2 regions of the Lentzea sp. NPDC004782 genome follow, and region 2 is predicted to be linked to the other one. Evidence: riboswitches for the same ligand, from Rfam matches in the RefSeq annotation. Region 2 holds a riboswitch; the other holds the start of a gene.
The links. A riboswitch is a leader RNA that binds a small molecule or an ion and turns the genes downstream of it on or off. The one in region 2 is predicted to bind glycine.
Positions count from the first base shown of each region.

Region 1 (7,617 bases), on a different contig from region 2:
TGCCTGCGCCCGACGCCGACTGGGAGCCCGCGTTGCGCGGGATGATGCACTCGTTGCGTCATCTCGCGCTCAAGCACCCGTGGTGGGTCCGCGGCATCGGCGAGTTCAACAGCATCGGCCCGAACGCCGTGGCGATGGCGGACTCGATGCTTGAAACCATGCTGCGCGCCGGCCTGTCGATCGCCGCGGCGGCGCAGTCGGTGTCGGCGGTGTCCAGCTACGTCATGGGCCACGCGATCGCCGAGGTGAACTTCACCGCCAGGGGCGGGATGGACGCCCCGCCGCCGGACCTGGGCAAGATCGCCGACCTGTACCGGGAGAAGCACCCCCGTTACGTCGCGATGCTCGGCGAGCAGGAGGTGTGGTCGCTGGAGGGGCAGTTCGAGTTCGGGCTGGACTGCGTGATCGACGGCATCAAGGCGCGCGTCACGGCGCTGCGGTCGTGAGCTGGTCCGTCGACGGCTCGCTCCGGCGGCCCGTTGAGGTCACCGCTCTGCTGCGGCGCGCTCGCGTGGTGCTCTGCATCGCGATCGCACTCGCGGCAGCGGATCTCGGCGGTGGCGCGTACTTCGACGAGCACCGCGGCTTCGTCGTGGAGGCCGGTGCGCACGACCCGCGCGAGATGATCGCGAGAACGCGGCTCGCACCGAACGACCTCACGTTCGCCGAGCGCTGCGAGCGGTATCTGGCCGGAGGAAAGGCGAAACCCCCGCAGCCTTGATCGCGTGCGGGGGCCTCATTCATTCAGTTGGTCTCAGACAACGGTCTCCAGCGGCGTGTGCACGAGGCCGGTCGCCTCGGCCACCGGGCCGTTGGTCAGCTGACCGGCGTGGGCGTTGAGGCCCAGGGCCAGCGAACGGTCGTCCTTCAGCGCCTTCTCCCAGCCCTTGTCGGCCAGCGCGACCGCGTAGGGCAGCGTGACGTTGGTCAGGGCGTAGGTCGAGGTGCGCGGGACGGCGCCGGGCATGTTCGCCACGCAGTAGAAGACCGAGTTGTGGACCTCGTAGGTCGGCTCGGCGTGCGTGGTGGCACGGGAGTCCTCGAAGCAACCGCCCTGGTCGATCGCGATGTCGACGAGCACCGAGCCCGGCTTCATGTCGGCGACCAGCGCGTTCGACACGAGCTTCGGGGCAGCGGCACCCGGCACCAGCACGGCGCCGATGACCAGGTCGGCCTCGCGGACGGCCTGCTCGATGGCGAACGAGTTGGACGCCAGCGTGCGCAGGCGACCCTGGAACTGGGCGTCGATCTGGCGCAGGCGGTCGACGTTGGTGTCGAGGATCTGCACGTCCGCGCCCATGCCGACGGCGATGGTGGCGGCGTTGAGGCCCGCCACGCCGCCGCCGATCACGACCACGCGGGCCGGGGCGACGCCGGGGACGCCACCGGGCAGCACGCCGCGGCCGCCGGAGGGCTTCATCAGGGAGAACGCGCCGACCTGCGGGGCCAGCCGGCCCGCGACCTCGGACATCGGGGCGAGCAGCGGCAGCGCGCGGTTCGGCAGCTGCACGGTCTCGTAGGCGATGGCCGTGGTGCCGGACGCGAGCAGCGCCTCGGTCAGCGGCTTGTCGGCGGCGAGGTGCAGGTACGTGAAGAGGGTCTGGCCGGCGCGCAGCCGCGGGTACTCCTCGGCGATGGGCTCCTTGACCTTGAGGACCATGTCGCCCTCCGCCCACACGTCGTCGGCCGAAGCGAGGATCTTGGCGCCCGCGGCGAGGTACTCCTCGTCCGTGATCGCGGAACCCAGACCGGCGCCCTGCTCGACGAACACGTCGTGGCCGCGGCTGGTCAGCTCGTGAGCGCCCGCCGGGGTGAGGGCGACGCGGTACTCGTGGTTCTTGATCTCGCGGGGAACTGCGATCCGCACGATGACTCCTCCGTTCGGGCTGGCCTCTGTGCACCAATCTGAGGCAGCCGGAAGGTCATGTCACCGTGCGGATCGCACTATCCCGTCACTGTCCGGTTGTTCTGTCAGGACAAAGCCACTTTGAACACCCATGCGTGCTCGCCGACGCCCGCAGGCACGTCCACCACGAGTTTTCCACCCGATCGGGTCCACTTCAGGGGTTTGTCGCAGCCCAGCAGCGTGACGCGGTCACCGTCCTTGATCGGCACCGGAGCGTCGACCACGAGCTGTGGGCCCGGCTGGGCCAGCGAGGTGATGTAGAAGGCCTCGTTCGGCTTTACCGTGAACCGCAGCGAACCCAGCTGGGCCATCCGCGACCAGTACGTCGTGCCGTAGATCGACTCGCCGTTCGTGCGCAGCCAGGCGCCCGTCTCGCGCAGCCGCTGCTGCATGATCTCGGGGATCGAGCCGTCCGCCCTCGGGCCGATGTCCAGCAGGAAGTTGCCGTTCTTGGACGTCGTGTCGACCAGCGTGCGGATCACCTCGTCCGCGGTCATGTACATCGAGTCCGGCGTCGCCCGGTTCCACCCGTACGAGCGCGGGTCGAGGCCGCGCGAGGCCTCCCACTTCTTCACCACGGTGTTCGGGTACGTCGCGTACTCCGGCGTCGTGTAGTCGTGGGTCTGGATGCCGCACCGGTCGTCCACCGTCACGTCCTTGGGCACCGCCCGGTTCTTGGCCTTGTTGAAGTAGTCCGCCAGCACCCGCCGCGAGTCGTTCGCGCCGCCGATGTCGCACCAGATGACGTCCGGGTCGTACCCGTCGACCAGCTCGGTCATCTGCGGTGCCTGGTAGTCGTGCACGAAGTCACGTCCTGCCTGGTAGCCGGTGTAGGGCTCGGGGGCTCCGCTCCACGGGTTGCGCGGCGCGTGGCCGCTCCACGGGCTGTCCGGGTTGAACCACTCGGGCATCGAGAAGTAGAGCCCGTTCTTGAGGCCCGGCGTGTACTTGCGCGACGCGTCGAACAGCTCCTTCACCAGGTCGCGATGAGGGCCGAGGTCGACGGCGTCACGGCCGGACACCTTCGAGTCCCACAGCGCGAAACCCTCGTGGTGCTTGGAGGTCAGCACGTAGTACTTCGCCCCGGCCTCCTCGAAGAGCCGCACCCACTCGCGCGGGTCGAACTTCGCGGCGGTGAACTGCGGGATGAACTGGTCGTAGGCGAAGTCCTTGCCGTACGTCGCCGCGTGGTACGGGTTCACCGCGTTGTTCGGGTCCTGCATCCACTGCCAGTACCACTCCGCGTACTGCTCACCCGGTGGCGACCACGCGGGCACCGAGTAGAGCCCCCAGTGGATGAAGATCCCGAACTTGGCGTCGTCGAACCAGTACGGCGACTCGTGCGCGGCCAACGACGCGTCCATCGCCTGGTAGTCGGCGACGCCCAGGGAGAACCTGGCGTTCTGCGAGGCCGAGACGCGGCCCGACCGCGCCGTCACCTTCCCGTCGAACGTGCCGGTCCGGTAGGCGTGGATCCCGATCCGCACCCGCGCCTCCTCGCCGGGCGCGAGCCGTTTCACCGACGCCGGCTGCAGCGTCACGACCCCCAGTCCCTCGGCGCGCACGGAGATGTTGGACACCCACTGGTCACCGAGGTTCACGACGGTCGCCTCGATCGTCTGACCGCCCACGCGCGGCAGCTTGGTCGTGCTGCGCGCGGCACGGACCGCGAGCACCTGCCCCTTGCCCGCCGGCTGCACCGACAGCGCGAACACGTGCAGCGAGGACTTGCCCTCCGCGGCCGGGCTCGTCACCGGCAGCGTGACGGCTACCGCCTCCTTCTGGGGATCCGCCCACAGTTGTGCGGTGCCGATCGACACGGGGTGCTCGTCACGGCCGCCCGGCGAGTACCGGAACGGCGCGGAGATCGGACCACTGCCCGAATACCAGTCGGGCCCGCTGATCGCTCCGGTGGTCGAGGACCCGTCCGCGTAGTGCACGGTGGCGGTACCGCCGGCCGCTCCGTACGAGGACGCCACGAGCAGGTGCACGGTCAGGTAGTGCCCTCGCGGCAGGTCGATCCGCTGGCCGAGAGCGACCACGTTGTTGTTCTTGGTCTGTGAATTTCCCGGGAAGAGGTACGGCACGCCATCGGCCGTGACCTGCCCGGACGGCAGTGCTTCCGCGGGGAACGCGTAGCCGGAACCGTCGAAGTTCCCGGTCCGGTCCGACGCCGTGTCGATGCCGTCGTTGTCGAAGAGGTGGCTGATGGGAACGGTGACGGGAGCCGGTGCCTCCGCAGCCGTGGCGGTGGGGACGGGAGTCAGCACCAGTGTGGTGAGCAAGGCGACGATGAACGGTTTCCGCATGAGACCTCCGATGTCTGCCTGCACTCACCATGGCAGCGCTCTCCCCGATGTCAACCGTCTCGCGTTGACACTTGGCGGTGGCCGCACATAGCGTTCGCGCTCGAGAACTGAAGACCGGCCGCGGTGCCCGTGAGGCACCAGAACCCGAGTGGGAGAGACCTCGACGAAGAAGTCGGGGCGCCGAAGGGGCAAGCTCCCGCACACTCTCAGGCAGCAAGACCGCTCGGGGTAGGCAACTCTGCACGGCGGAGGGGGCTGTTACCAGACCGAGCCGTCATAGCCAGAGGAGTCGTCGTGGAGTTCCCCGAGAACCTGCTCTACACCCACGAGCACGAGTGGGTCGACTGGACGCCGGGTACCCAGGACCCGCTGACCTGCGGCATCACCGCCTACGCGGCCGACGCGCTCGGCGACATCGTGTTCGTCCAGCTGCCCGAGGTGGGCGCGAAGGTCGTGTCGAACGAGGTGTGCGGCGAGCTCGAGTCCACCAAGTCGGTCAGCGACCTGTTCTCCCCGGTCACCGGTGAGGTCATCGAGGTCAACGGCGCGGTCGTGGACGATCCGGCGATCATCAACAACGACCCGTACGGCCAGGGCTGGCTCTTCCGCGTGCGCGTGGAGTCCGCGGAGAACCTGCTCACCGCCGCCAAGTACGCGGAACTGACCAAGGACTGATCAGTGGCGATCAGCGTTTTCGACCTGTTCTCCGTCGGCATCGGACCGTCCAGCTCCCACACCGTCGGCCCGATGCGCGCGGCGGCGATGTTCGTCGAGAAGCTCGGCGCGCGTGTGTCCGAAGTGGACCGCGTGCACGTCGAGCTGTTCGGCTCGCTCGGCGCGACCGGGCACGGCCACGGCAGCCCGAAGGCCGTGTTCCTCGGCCTGGAGGGCAACCTGCCGGAAGAGGTCGACCCGACGGTCGCGGCGGCCCGCGTCGAGGAGATCGTCACCGGCGGGCGGCTGCGGCTCGGCGGCGTGCACGAGATCGGCTTCGTGCACGACCGCGACCTCGTCATGCACCGCCGCAAGTCGCTTCCGTTGCACCCCAACGGGATGAGCTTCGAGGCTTACAAGGGCGACGAGTCCGTCGAGCACGCCGTGTACTACTCGGTCGGCGGCGGTTTCGTCGTCGACGAGAACGCCTCGGGCACCGACCGGATCAAGCCGGACACCACGCCGTTGCCGCACCCGTTCCTCACCGGTGACGAACTGCTCGCGCGCTGCCGGGAGACCGGTCTGTCGATCAGCGAGATCATGATGGCCAACGAGCTGTCGTGGCGGACTGAAGACGAGGTGCGCCAAGGACTTCTGCACATCTGGCACGTGATGCAGGAGTGCGTGGAACGCGGCTGCACCGAGCACGGCGTCCTGCCCGGCGGCCTCAAGGTCCGCCGCCGCGCCGCCGAGATGCGCAAGCGGCTGGAGGGCGAGCACTTCGTCACCGACCCGCTGCGGGTCATGGACTGGGTGACGCTCTTCGCGTTGGCGGTCAACGAGGAGAACGCGGCCGGCGGCCGGGTCGTCACCGCGCCGACCAACGGCGCGGCCGGCATCGTCCCGGCGGTCCTGCACTACTACACGAAGTTCGTGCCGGGAGCCAACGACGACGGCGTCGTCAGGTTCCTCCTCACCGCGGGCGCGATCGGCGTGCTGTTCAAGGAGAACGCCTCGATCTCCGGCGCCGAGGTCGGGTGCCAGGGCGAGGTCGGCTCGGCCTGCTCGATGGCCGCCGGCGGGCTCGCCGAGGTCCTCGGTGGCACCCCGGAACAGGTCGAGAACGCCGCCGAGATCGCCATGGAGCACAACCTCGGCCTGACCTGCGACCCGATCGGCGGCCTGGTCCAGATCCCGTGCATCGAGCGCAACGCCGTCGCGTCGATCAAGGCGATCACCGCGGTGCGCATGGCGTTGCGCGGCGACGGCTCGCACTTCGTGTCGCTGGACAAGGTCATCAAGACCATGCGCGACACCGGCAAGGACATGTCGGTGAAGTACAAGGAAACCGCGCGTGGCGGCCTCGCCGTCAACGTCATCGAGTGCTGAGTTTCCACGACACTTTGGCGGGCGTGCGTCTCAACTGCGCCATGTGCACTTTCGTGACGCACGCCCGCTGCCACACTCGCGCTTTGTGGTCACCGCGTACGAGCCTCTGAACTCGCAGCACATCGCGAACCCGTACCCGCTGTTCGTGCACTTCCGGGCGTGCGAACCGGTGTTCTTCAGCGAGAAGAACGGTTACTGGGTGGTCAGCCGGTACGGCGACGTCGTGCGGGTGCTGAGAGACCCGAGCTTCGTCGCCACGTCCCACCACCTGGATCCCCAGGTGCGCAAAGCACTTCAGGGCGCCTTCTCGGCGCGGCGGATGGCCGAGCTGGAACCGCTGGTCCGCGACTGCGCCGACCGCCTGATCGACGGCTTCCCGCGCTACGGCCACGGCGACTTCGTACCGCTGTTCGCCGACCCGTTCCCCGCCGCGGTGATGCGGCACGCGATCGGCACCCTGTCACCGGAAGAGCAGAAACCGTTGGCGGACTTCGGCATGACGGTCAACGTGCTCGCGCTCGGCCTGCGCTCGCTGCTCGCCGGCCGCCGCAGGCACTGGATCGACATCGTCGACGACCCCGCCACGATCCCGTCCGTGATCGAGGAACTGCTGCGCTACGAAGGCCCGATGGTGAGCCTTTTCCGGCACGCCACCGAGGATGCCGAGATCGGGGGACATCCGGTGCCGGCGGGGGCGAAGGTGCAGCTGCTGCTGGGCGCCGCGAACCGCGACGAGGCCGTCTACCAGTGCCCGGAGTCGTTCGACCCGTCACGGCAGATGCCGACCGTGCACCTCTCACTCGGTGCGGGAGCGCACTTCTGCGTCGGCGCGCCACTCGCGCGCATGCAAACCCGTGTGGCGCTGGAACAGCTGTCGTCCCGGCTGCCCGGACTGCGGCTCGCACCGGGCCAGCCCGTCACGTTCCGGCCGGACCTGCGCATGCGCGTGCCGGACCGGTTGATCGTCGAGTGGTGAACCCTACTTGCGGCTGTCGTACGCGCGCTGTGCTTCGAGCACGTCCGGCATGCGCGCTTCGAGCAGGTGGATCAGCGACAGCAACCGCTCGGCCGTCTCGCGGCCGAGCGGCGTGAGGCTGTAGTCGACGCGCGGCGGGTTCGTCGGCTGCGCCTCGCGGTGCACCAGACCGTCCCGTTCCAGCGCGTGCAGCGTCTGCGACAGCATCTTCTCGCTGACTCCGTCGACCCTGCGGCGCAGCTCGTTGAACCGCAGCGACCCGTCCACGAGGGCGCCCAGCGTCAGGCTGCCCCACTTGCCGGTGACGTGCTCCAGCGTCGGGCGCGACGGGCACGCCTTGGCGAACACGTTGTACTCCACACCTGCATACTAACTGATAGTTA
Region 1 covers NZ_JBEXJN010000025.1:122,197-129,813, forward strand. Annotated here, with positions in the region: gene ABZV40_RS23805 (TetR/AcrR family transcriptional regulator C-terminal domain-containing protein) at 1-446, shown strand, start outside; gene ABZV40_RS23810 (hypothetical protein) at 443-721, shown strand; gene ald (alanine dehydrogenase) at 755-1,867, opposite strand; gene ABZV40_RS23820 (alpha-L-fucosidase) at 1,972-4,215, opposite strand; glycine riboswitch at 4,355-4,447, shown strand; gene gcvH (glycine cleavage system protein GcvH) at 4,510-4,890, shown strand; gene ABZV40_RS23830 (L-serine ammonia-lyase) at 4,894-6,258, shown strand; gene ABZV40_RS23835 (cytochrome P450) at 6,344-7,234, shown strand; gene ABZV40_RS23840 (helix-turn-helix domain-containing protein) at 7,238-7,594, opposite strand.
Region 1: linked by a shared signal. The riboswitch ahead of gcvH (glycine cleavage system protein GcvH) and the one ahead of gcvT (glycine cleavage system aminomethyltransferase GcvT) in region 2 are both predicted to bind glycine.

Region 2 (7,617 bases):
GAAGCCGGTGGCACAGACCGAAACCGACCTGGGCGTCCTCGGTGACTACGGCGACGTGGGAACGCCCCCGGTACTCCAGGAGCCCGCGCAGGCCCCGGCCACCAACAACCCGCAACAGGCAGCTCCGGAAACCCCGGCCGCCCAGCCGCCCGCAGCGCAGCCTCCGGCCGCCCAGCCGCCCGCAGCCCCGGTCAGCTCGTTGAAGCTGGTCGGCAAGCAGGTCGACAAGATGGGCATGGTCGTCCAGGACGGCGACGGCCGCACGCTGTACCGCTTCGACAAGGACATCCCGAAGCCGGAACCCAAGTCGAACTGCAACAACCAGTGCGCCACCACGTGGCCGCCGTTCCTGTCGGACACCATCCCGCAGCTCGAGGGCATCGACCCGAGCATCGTCTCGCTGCTCACCCGCGCGGACGGCAAGAAGCAGGTCGCGATCGCCGGCTGGGGTGTCTACACCTACTCGCTGGACCCCGGGCCGGGCAAGTGGAAGGGCCAGGGCGTTGGCGGTACCTGGTACGTGATCCAGCCCAACGGCAAGCGCAACGTGGAATGCCTGCCCCCCGGCGTGACGGCTCCCGCTGCTGGGTGACCCCAAAAACATCCCGTTAGGACGGTCCATCTGAGACACATCACAGCCTGAACGGTCAGACCCCCGGCCCTGGGGAAGGGGCCGGGGGTTGCCGTCGTTTCCGCTCTCGGCGAGGGCCCGCCCGTGGTGGCGGGCCCTCGCCGTTTTCACGGGGTCGTGGTACGTTTTTATCTAGCCAGATAAATTTGAGGGGGTTCGGTGGGGTACACGGCCAAGACGGCCGCGCGACGAGCGCAGATCGTGCGGGCGACGATCGACACGATCGCCGAGCTGGGCTACGACGCGGCGACGTTCGCCCGGATCACCGAACGTGCCGGGCTGAGCAGCCCGCGGCTGATCTCCTACCACTTCGCGGACAAGAACGACCTGCTCAAACAGGTCGTGATCGACGTCTTCACGGCGGCGGCGCAGGTCATGGCACCGGCGATGGCCGCGCAGGAGACGTGGAGCGGCAAGCTCCGCGCGTACCTCGAGTCGAATCTCCGGTACCTGCGCGAGCACCCGAGGGAGATCGCGGCGCTCACCGCGATCGGCCCGCACCTGCGCACGGACGAGGGGGCCCCGTACACGAGCACCACCAGTCAGAACGTCAGCGTCACCGACCTCGCCGGGCTGCTCGCGGCCGGCCAGGACGCCGGGGAGTTCCGCGAGTTCGACACCCGCTCGATGGCGGTGCTGATCCGCGCCGCCGTCGACGCGGCCGCGCAACGCGTGCGCGACGGGTCCGATGTGGACCTGGACACCTACACCAGCGAGGTGGTCACCGCGATCGACCTCGCAGTACGGCAGGGGGAACCGTGCTCAAGAAAATCGCAGTAGATCTGCTCGTGCCGACCGGCGTCTACTACGGCGCCCGTGCACTCGGCGTCGACCAGACGACGGCCCTGGTGCTCAGTGGCGTCGTGCCTGCCCTGCGCGTGGTGCAGTCCGTGATCACCGAACGGCGGATCAACGGCATGAACGCGTTCGTGCTCGCCGCGGTGGCGCTGGGCTTCGCGATGTCGTTCGTCACCGGTGAGCCGCGCGTGCTGCTGGTGCGTGCGGCGTGGGGCACCGCGGCGTTCGGGCTGCTGCTGCTCAGCAGCCTGTGGCTCGCCAAGAAACCGCTGGTCTACTCGCTGGCGAACCAGGTGCTGTCACCGGAGCGGCAACGGATGCTGGCGGAGAACTGGGAGAGGTACCCGGCGCTGCAACGGGTTCTGCGCGGTGTCACGGCGATCTGGGGCGTGATGTTCCTGGCGGACACGGCGGTCCGGGTGGTCATGGCGCTGACGTTGCCGATCGACCTCGTGCCGGCGCTCGACGACGCGTTGCTGGTCGTCCTGCTCGTGCTTCTCGTTCTGGTGCAACGGCTTTACTCCCGGTTCGTGATGCGACGGGCCGGCCTGCACATCAACGGCCTGCACATCACGCCGGCGACATGATCGCGCTCGTCACCGGTGGCGCGCACGGCATCGGCGCGGCCATCGTGCAACGACTGATCGCCAGGGGTGACGAGGTCGTGGTCGCCGACGTCGATCCGGATGGTGAACGCGGCAGCCACTTCGTCCTCACGGACGTGCGCTCGTTCGAGGCCAACGAGAACGCCGTCGCCACCGCGGTCGACCGGTTCGGTGGGCTCGACCTCGCGGTGTTCAACGCGGGCGCGGCCGGGCCGCGCGCCTTCAGCGTCTCGGGCTATCGCGACACGATGCGGGTCAACCTCGACGCCACCGTCTACGGCGTGGCCGCGTGCGCGGACGTGATCAGCGGCGGCTCGGTGCTGGTGGTGGCGAGCATCGCCGGGCTGACCGGCTCCCCCGACGTGTACTACGCGACGGCGAAGCACGCCCAGATCGGGTTGGTGCGGTCCGTGGCGCAGACCCGGCCCGGCTTCCGGATCAACGCGCTGTGCCCCGGCCTGGTCGACACGAGGGCGGTGGCGGCGTACCGATCGGAGCTCGTGGCCGCGGGACTGGCGCTGGCGTCACCGGACGAGGTCGCCGTGGCCGCGGAGACGGTGCTCGGTGATCAACGCACCGGTCGGGTGTGGACGGTGGAAGCGGGCCGCCCGGCCGCGCTCGCGCAGGGGTCCCCCTAGCCGGGAAACCCCTCGCAGCTCACCCTACCCATCAGGTCTGACAGTGCCCTGAGCAGCGAAAAAGGGGGCCCGCAGGCCCCCTTTTCCCGTCAACCGGGTCAGAGCGTCGAGTAGAGCGGGTGCTTGGCCGCCAGCACCTCGACGCGGGCGCGCAGCTCGTCGATCGCCGCGCCGGGCTTCAGCGCCTCCGCGATCACGTCCGCGACCTCGGTGAAGTCCACCTCGCCGAAGCCGCGGGTGGCGAGCGCGGGCGTGCCGATGCGCAGACCGGAGGTGACCATCGGCGGGCGCGGGTCGTTCGGAACGGCGTTGCGGTTGACCGTGATGCCGATCCGGTGCAGGACGTCCTCCGCCTGCTTGCCGTCGAGCTCCGAGTTCACCAGGTCGACGAGGACCAGGTGGACGTCGGTGCCGCCGGTCAGGACCTTCACGCCCGCGGCCGCCACGTCCGGCTGGGACAGGCGGTCGGCGAGGATCTTGGCACCCTCCAGGGTGCGGCGCTGGCGGTCGGCGAACTCCGGGGACGCGGCGTGCTTGAACGCCACGGCCTTGGCGGCGATCACGTGCTCCAGCGGGCCGCCCTGCTGGCCGGGGAACACCGCCGAGTTGATCTTCTTGGCGATGTCGGCGTCGTTCGACAGGATCACGCCGCCGCGCGGACCGCCGAGGGTCTTGTGCGTCGTGGTCGTCGTGACGTGCGCGTGCGGGACGGGCGACGGGTGCAGGCCCGCGGCCACCAAGCCGGCGAAGTGGGCCATGTCGACCATCAGGTAGGCCTCGACCGAGTCGGCGATGCGGCGGAACTCGGCGAAGTCCAGCTGGCGCGGGTACGCGGACCAGCCGGCGACGATCAGCTTCGGGCGGTGCTCGTGGGCGAGGCGCTCGACCTCGGCCATGTCGACGCGGCCGTCCGAGTCGGACACGTGGTACGGCACGACGTTGTAGAGCTTGCCGGAGAAGTTGATGCGCATGCCGTGGGTCAGGTGACCGCCGTGCGCGAGGTCCAGGCCCAGGATCGTGTCACCCGGCTGCAGCAGCGCGAACATCGCGGCCGCGTTGGCCTGGGCGCCCGAGTGCGGCTGGACGTTGGCGAAACCCGCGCCGAACAACGACTTGATGCGCTCGATGGCGAGGCGCTCCACGACGTCGACGTGCTCGCAGCCGCCGTAGTAGCGGCGGCCGGGGTAGCCCTCGGCGTACTTGTTGGTCAGCACCGAGCCCTGGGCCTGCAGCACCGAGACCGGGGTGAAGTTCTCCGAGGCGATCATCTCGAGGGTGCCCTGCTGGCGCGCCAGCTCGGCGGCGACCGCCTCGGCTACCTCCGGGTCGAACTCCGCGAGGGAGGCGTTGAACTGGTCGGACATCTGGAAGAACTCCCTACTTGGCGCGCTTGTAGAACGGAAGTGCGACGACCTCGACCGGCTGCTTCTTGCCGCGGACGTCCACCAGCAGTTGGGTGCCGGGCTCGGCACTGCCCCTCGACACGTAGGCCATGGCGACCGAGTAGCCGAGCGTCGGGGACAGGGCGCCCGAGGTGACCTCGCCGACCACCTCGTCGCCGTTCAGCACCGCGTAACCGTGCCGGGGGGCACGGCGCTCCGGCGTCTTCAGCCCGACCAGGACCGAGTCCACACCGGACTCCGCGACCTTGGTCAGCGCGTCGCGGCCCACGAAGTCACCCGGCTTGTCGAGCTTCACGACGCGGCCGAGGTTCGCGTGGTACGGGGTCAGCGAGGTGGTCAACTCGTTGCCGTACAAGGGCATCCCGGCTTCGAGGCGCAACGTGTCGCGGCAGCCGAGACCGCACGGCCTGAGCTCGTGCGCGGCACCGGCTTCCAGCAACGCGTTCCACACCGCGGCGGCGTCGGCGGGCGCGACGAAGAGCTCGAAGCCCTCCTCACCCGTGTAACCCGTGCGGGCCAGCAGTGCGTCGACGCCAGCGACCGAGGACGGGTAGGACGCGTAGTACTTGACCGTCGAGAGGTCGGTGTCGGTCAGTCCGGAAAGGATCTCGACCGACTTCGGGCCCTGGATCGCGATCAACGCGTAGTCGGTGGACTTGTCGGTCACGACGGTGTCGAACCCGGCCGCGCGCTCGGCCAGGGCGTCGGCGACCACCTGGGCGTTGGAGGCGTTGGCGACGACCATGAACTCCTCGTCGCCCAACCGGTACACGATCAGGTCATCGAGCACGCCGCCGTCGGCCTGCGTGATCATCGTGTAGCGCGCCTTGCCGACCGCGAGCGCCGAGATGTGGCCGACCAGCGCGTAGTCGAGCGCCTCGCCGGCCTGCGGTCCGGTCAGCACGATCTCACCCATGTGCGTGAGGTCGAACAGGCCCGCGGTGGTGCGCACGGCGTGGTGCTCGGCGAGCTCGCTGGAGTAGCGCAGCGGCATCCGCCAGCCCGCGAAGTCGGTGAACATCGCGCCGAGCTGCTCGTGCTCGGCGTTCAGAGGCGTGAGGCGGGACATCAGAACGCTCCTCCAGGGTGCGCCGAAGAGCCGGACGAGGCCGGCTGAGGCAACAGAAGAATGACACGGTCCATCGGAGACTCCTCTTCCTGAGCAGCCTCCCCCTCTGTCATGAGCCTGAGAGCTTCGCCACCTTCAGTGGCTTGCACCGTGGGCGAGGCCGATGGCCTGCTTTCCAGAGTTGCCTTCGTCGTGCGGTATCTGTGCCTGAGAGATTCCGGGGAGGAGTTGCTCCTTCGGCGCTCCGACTCAACGGAGCTCTCCCGCGCGACATCGACGGCCGTGTTCAGTTGGTAGCCCCAGACGCTAGCAGGCCAAACGTCACAGCGGCACGCCCTGCGCCGTCTTCTCGACCACCTTGCGCTCCGCCCAGAACGACAGGAACGGGATCGTCCCGGCGAGCAGCACGAGGGCGGTGCCCTTCATCGACCAGCGCAGCTTCAGCGCCAGGTCGACGGAAATCACCAGGTAGATGGCGTAGAGGAAGCCGTGGACCGGACCGACGACCTTCATGAACTGGCCCATGTCCGCGGCGTACTTGAGCACCATCGCCACGCACAACAGCAGCAGGAAGACACCGACCACGTAAGCCATGACCCGGAACCGGGTCAACGCACCCTTCATCTGCCCGCCTTCGTTCACCGACCGTCCCGCGCGTTGAGGTCCGCGAGCATGCGGTTGTAGGCCGCGAGCTCCGCGTCTTCTTCGTCGTCGAAGTGCTCGACAGGCGCGGGTTTGACGGCGTCAACGGTAGTCACCGGCATCGCGGCGGGTCCAACCGGCTCCGGTGCGGAGAGAGGCTCGTCACGGCGCTGGCGCGCCAACCGGCGGAAGCGCCACACCATGAAGGCCGGGAAGAGGCCGAAGAGCGGCCACTGGAGCACGTAACCCAGGTTCTGGAACGTGCCGCTGGCGGACTCGAAGCGCTGCCACTGCCAGTACGCGAGCCCGCAACAGGCGATCAGAGCGACCAGGCAACCGAGCCCGATCAAGATTCGCTGGGGGGTGAGGAGGCCGCGCACGACCTCCAGACTACTTGGGTTGGGCCTCCGGACAGGAGGCCACCCGTGAGGGTTGAACTCAGGGCTGCCGAATCCACGACAGCCCGTCCATCACTTACGCCACGCCGTCCCGGCGCTGCCTCTGCAGACGTGCGACGCACCAGGCCGCGGCAGAACCGCGGCGAAGGTGCTGGAGAACCGTCATCGGACCCAAGCGCCGTCCGAGGTCGGCAGGGGTCAGGCCCGCCGCGCGGTAGTCGAGCGCGCGCTGGTCCAACGGGCTGATGCCCGCGTCCCACCACTGCTCGGCCTCGGCGACGTCGCCCACCAGCTGCCAGTAGCTCGCCGCGGCAGCGAGCAGTGCCTCGGGTGCCTCCGGCGCCCGCTTGCGCATCGCGGCCACGTAGGCCGGATCCGCCGAGTCGACCTTGACCAAGCCACGCGACCCGCCCTTGTTGCCTCCCCGCTGCACGGGGATGCCGGGCGCCGAGGGGGGAGCCTCCGCGAGCCACGCGTTCTTGATCCGGTTCACCTCCTGCATCTCTGCGTCATCAGACCGTTCAGCCGCCCACTGCTTCAACAGCTCGTGGACCCCGGAGTCCTCGACCATCCATGCCTCCTCGTCGGTCGGGGATCGGCCATTGCAGCGGAAGGTATTCGGTAGGTCTGACAATCGCCAGACCCTGAATCCCCAGAACACCCGTTACCAGTGCGTGATTGGCCTCATTCCACCCATCCGGCTCAACGCGAACGGCCGAGGATCACCCAGTGTCACTAGCTGATCGGGGTGGCCGTCCCGAAGAGGCTCCTGATGAAGGTGATGATCGACTCCGCGCCCTGCCGGAGCCAGCCGAGCACCGTCTGGACCGCGGCAGCGGACTCCTGGGGCCGGGTGATCAGGAGGAACAGCACCAGCGCGACGCCCGCCAGCACTAGCACCTTCTTGAGGTTCACAGGTACCTCTCCGTCCATGTCGGTCACAGGTGGGGCGGCGAACCGCCCGTGTCACCCGACATGGTCCCCCATTCACCCGTGTGATGAACAACGACCACGCCCAACTGGGTTCAGGATCCACCAGCCACGCACGCCTGCGCGACGGGGAATGTCACCCGAATGGCGGCTAAAGGGGTCGATGTCCAGCGCCGATGTCCTGGGCACGAGGTGAACACGGACACCCTCGCATCCCACAGCTTGGACCAGACACTGTTGCACCGGGCCTCACCCGGATGCCGACCACCCGGCATCACGCTCTGTCACCTCGTCGTGTCCTTATTAATGCGCACCCGAGCATTCATCCAATAACTCCTGACCGACGCAGTTCCATAATTTGGGCGTCCGCCACACCCATGTCGGCAAGCACTTCCCCGGTGTTCGCGCCGGTCGAAACCGGAGGCGTCGGAACCGACGTCGGAGTGCGGTCGAAGCGCGGTGCCGGCGCCGGGTGCAGCGAGCCGGAGACGTCCACGAACGTG
Region 2 covers NZ_JBEXJN010000004.1:8,693-16,309, reverse strand. Annotated here, with positions in the region: gene ABZV40_RS04835 (hypothetical protein) at 1-592, shown strand, start outside; gene ABZV40_RS04830 (TetR/AcrR family transcriptional regulator) at 791-1,411, shown strand; gene ABZV40_RS04825 (VC0807 family protein) at 1,390-2,016, shown strand; gene ABZV40_RS04820 (SDR family oxidoreductase) at 2,013-2,672, shown strand; gene glyA (serine hydroxymethyltransferase) at 2,771-4,036, opposite strand; gene gcvT (glycine cleavage system aminomethyltransferase GcvT) at 4,050-5,144, opposite strand; glycine riboswitch at 5,241-5,329, opposite strand; glycine riboswitch at 5,330-5,420, opposite strand; gene ABZV40_RS04805 (DUF3817 domain-containing protein) at 5,466-5,768, opposite strand; gene ABZV40_RS04800 (hypothetical protein) at 5,783-6,166, opposite strand; gene ABZV40_RS04795 (helix-turn-helix transcriptional regulator) at 6,261-6,755, opposite strand; gene ABZV40_RS04790 (hypothetical protein) at 6,920-7,117, opposite strand; gene ABZV40_RS04785 (CaiB/BaiF CoA-transferase family protein) at 7,437-7,617, opposite strand, start outside.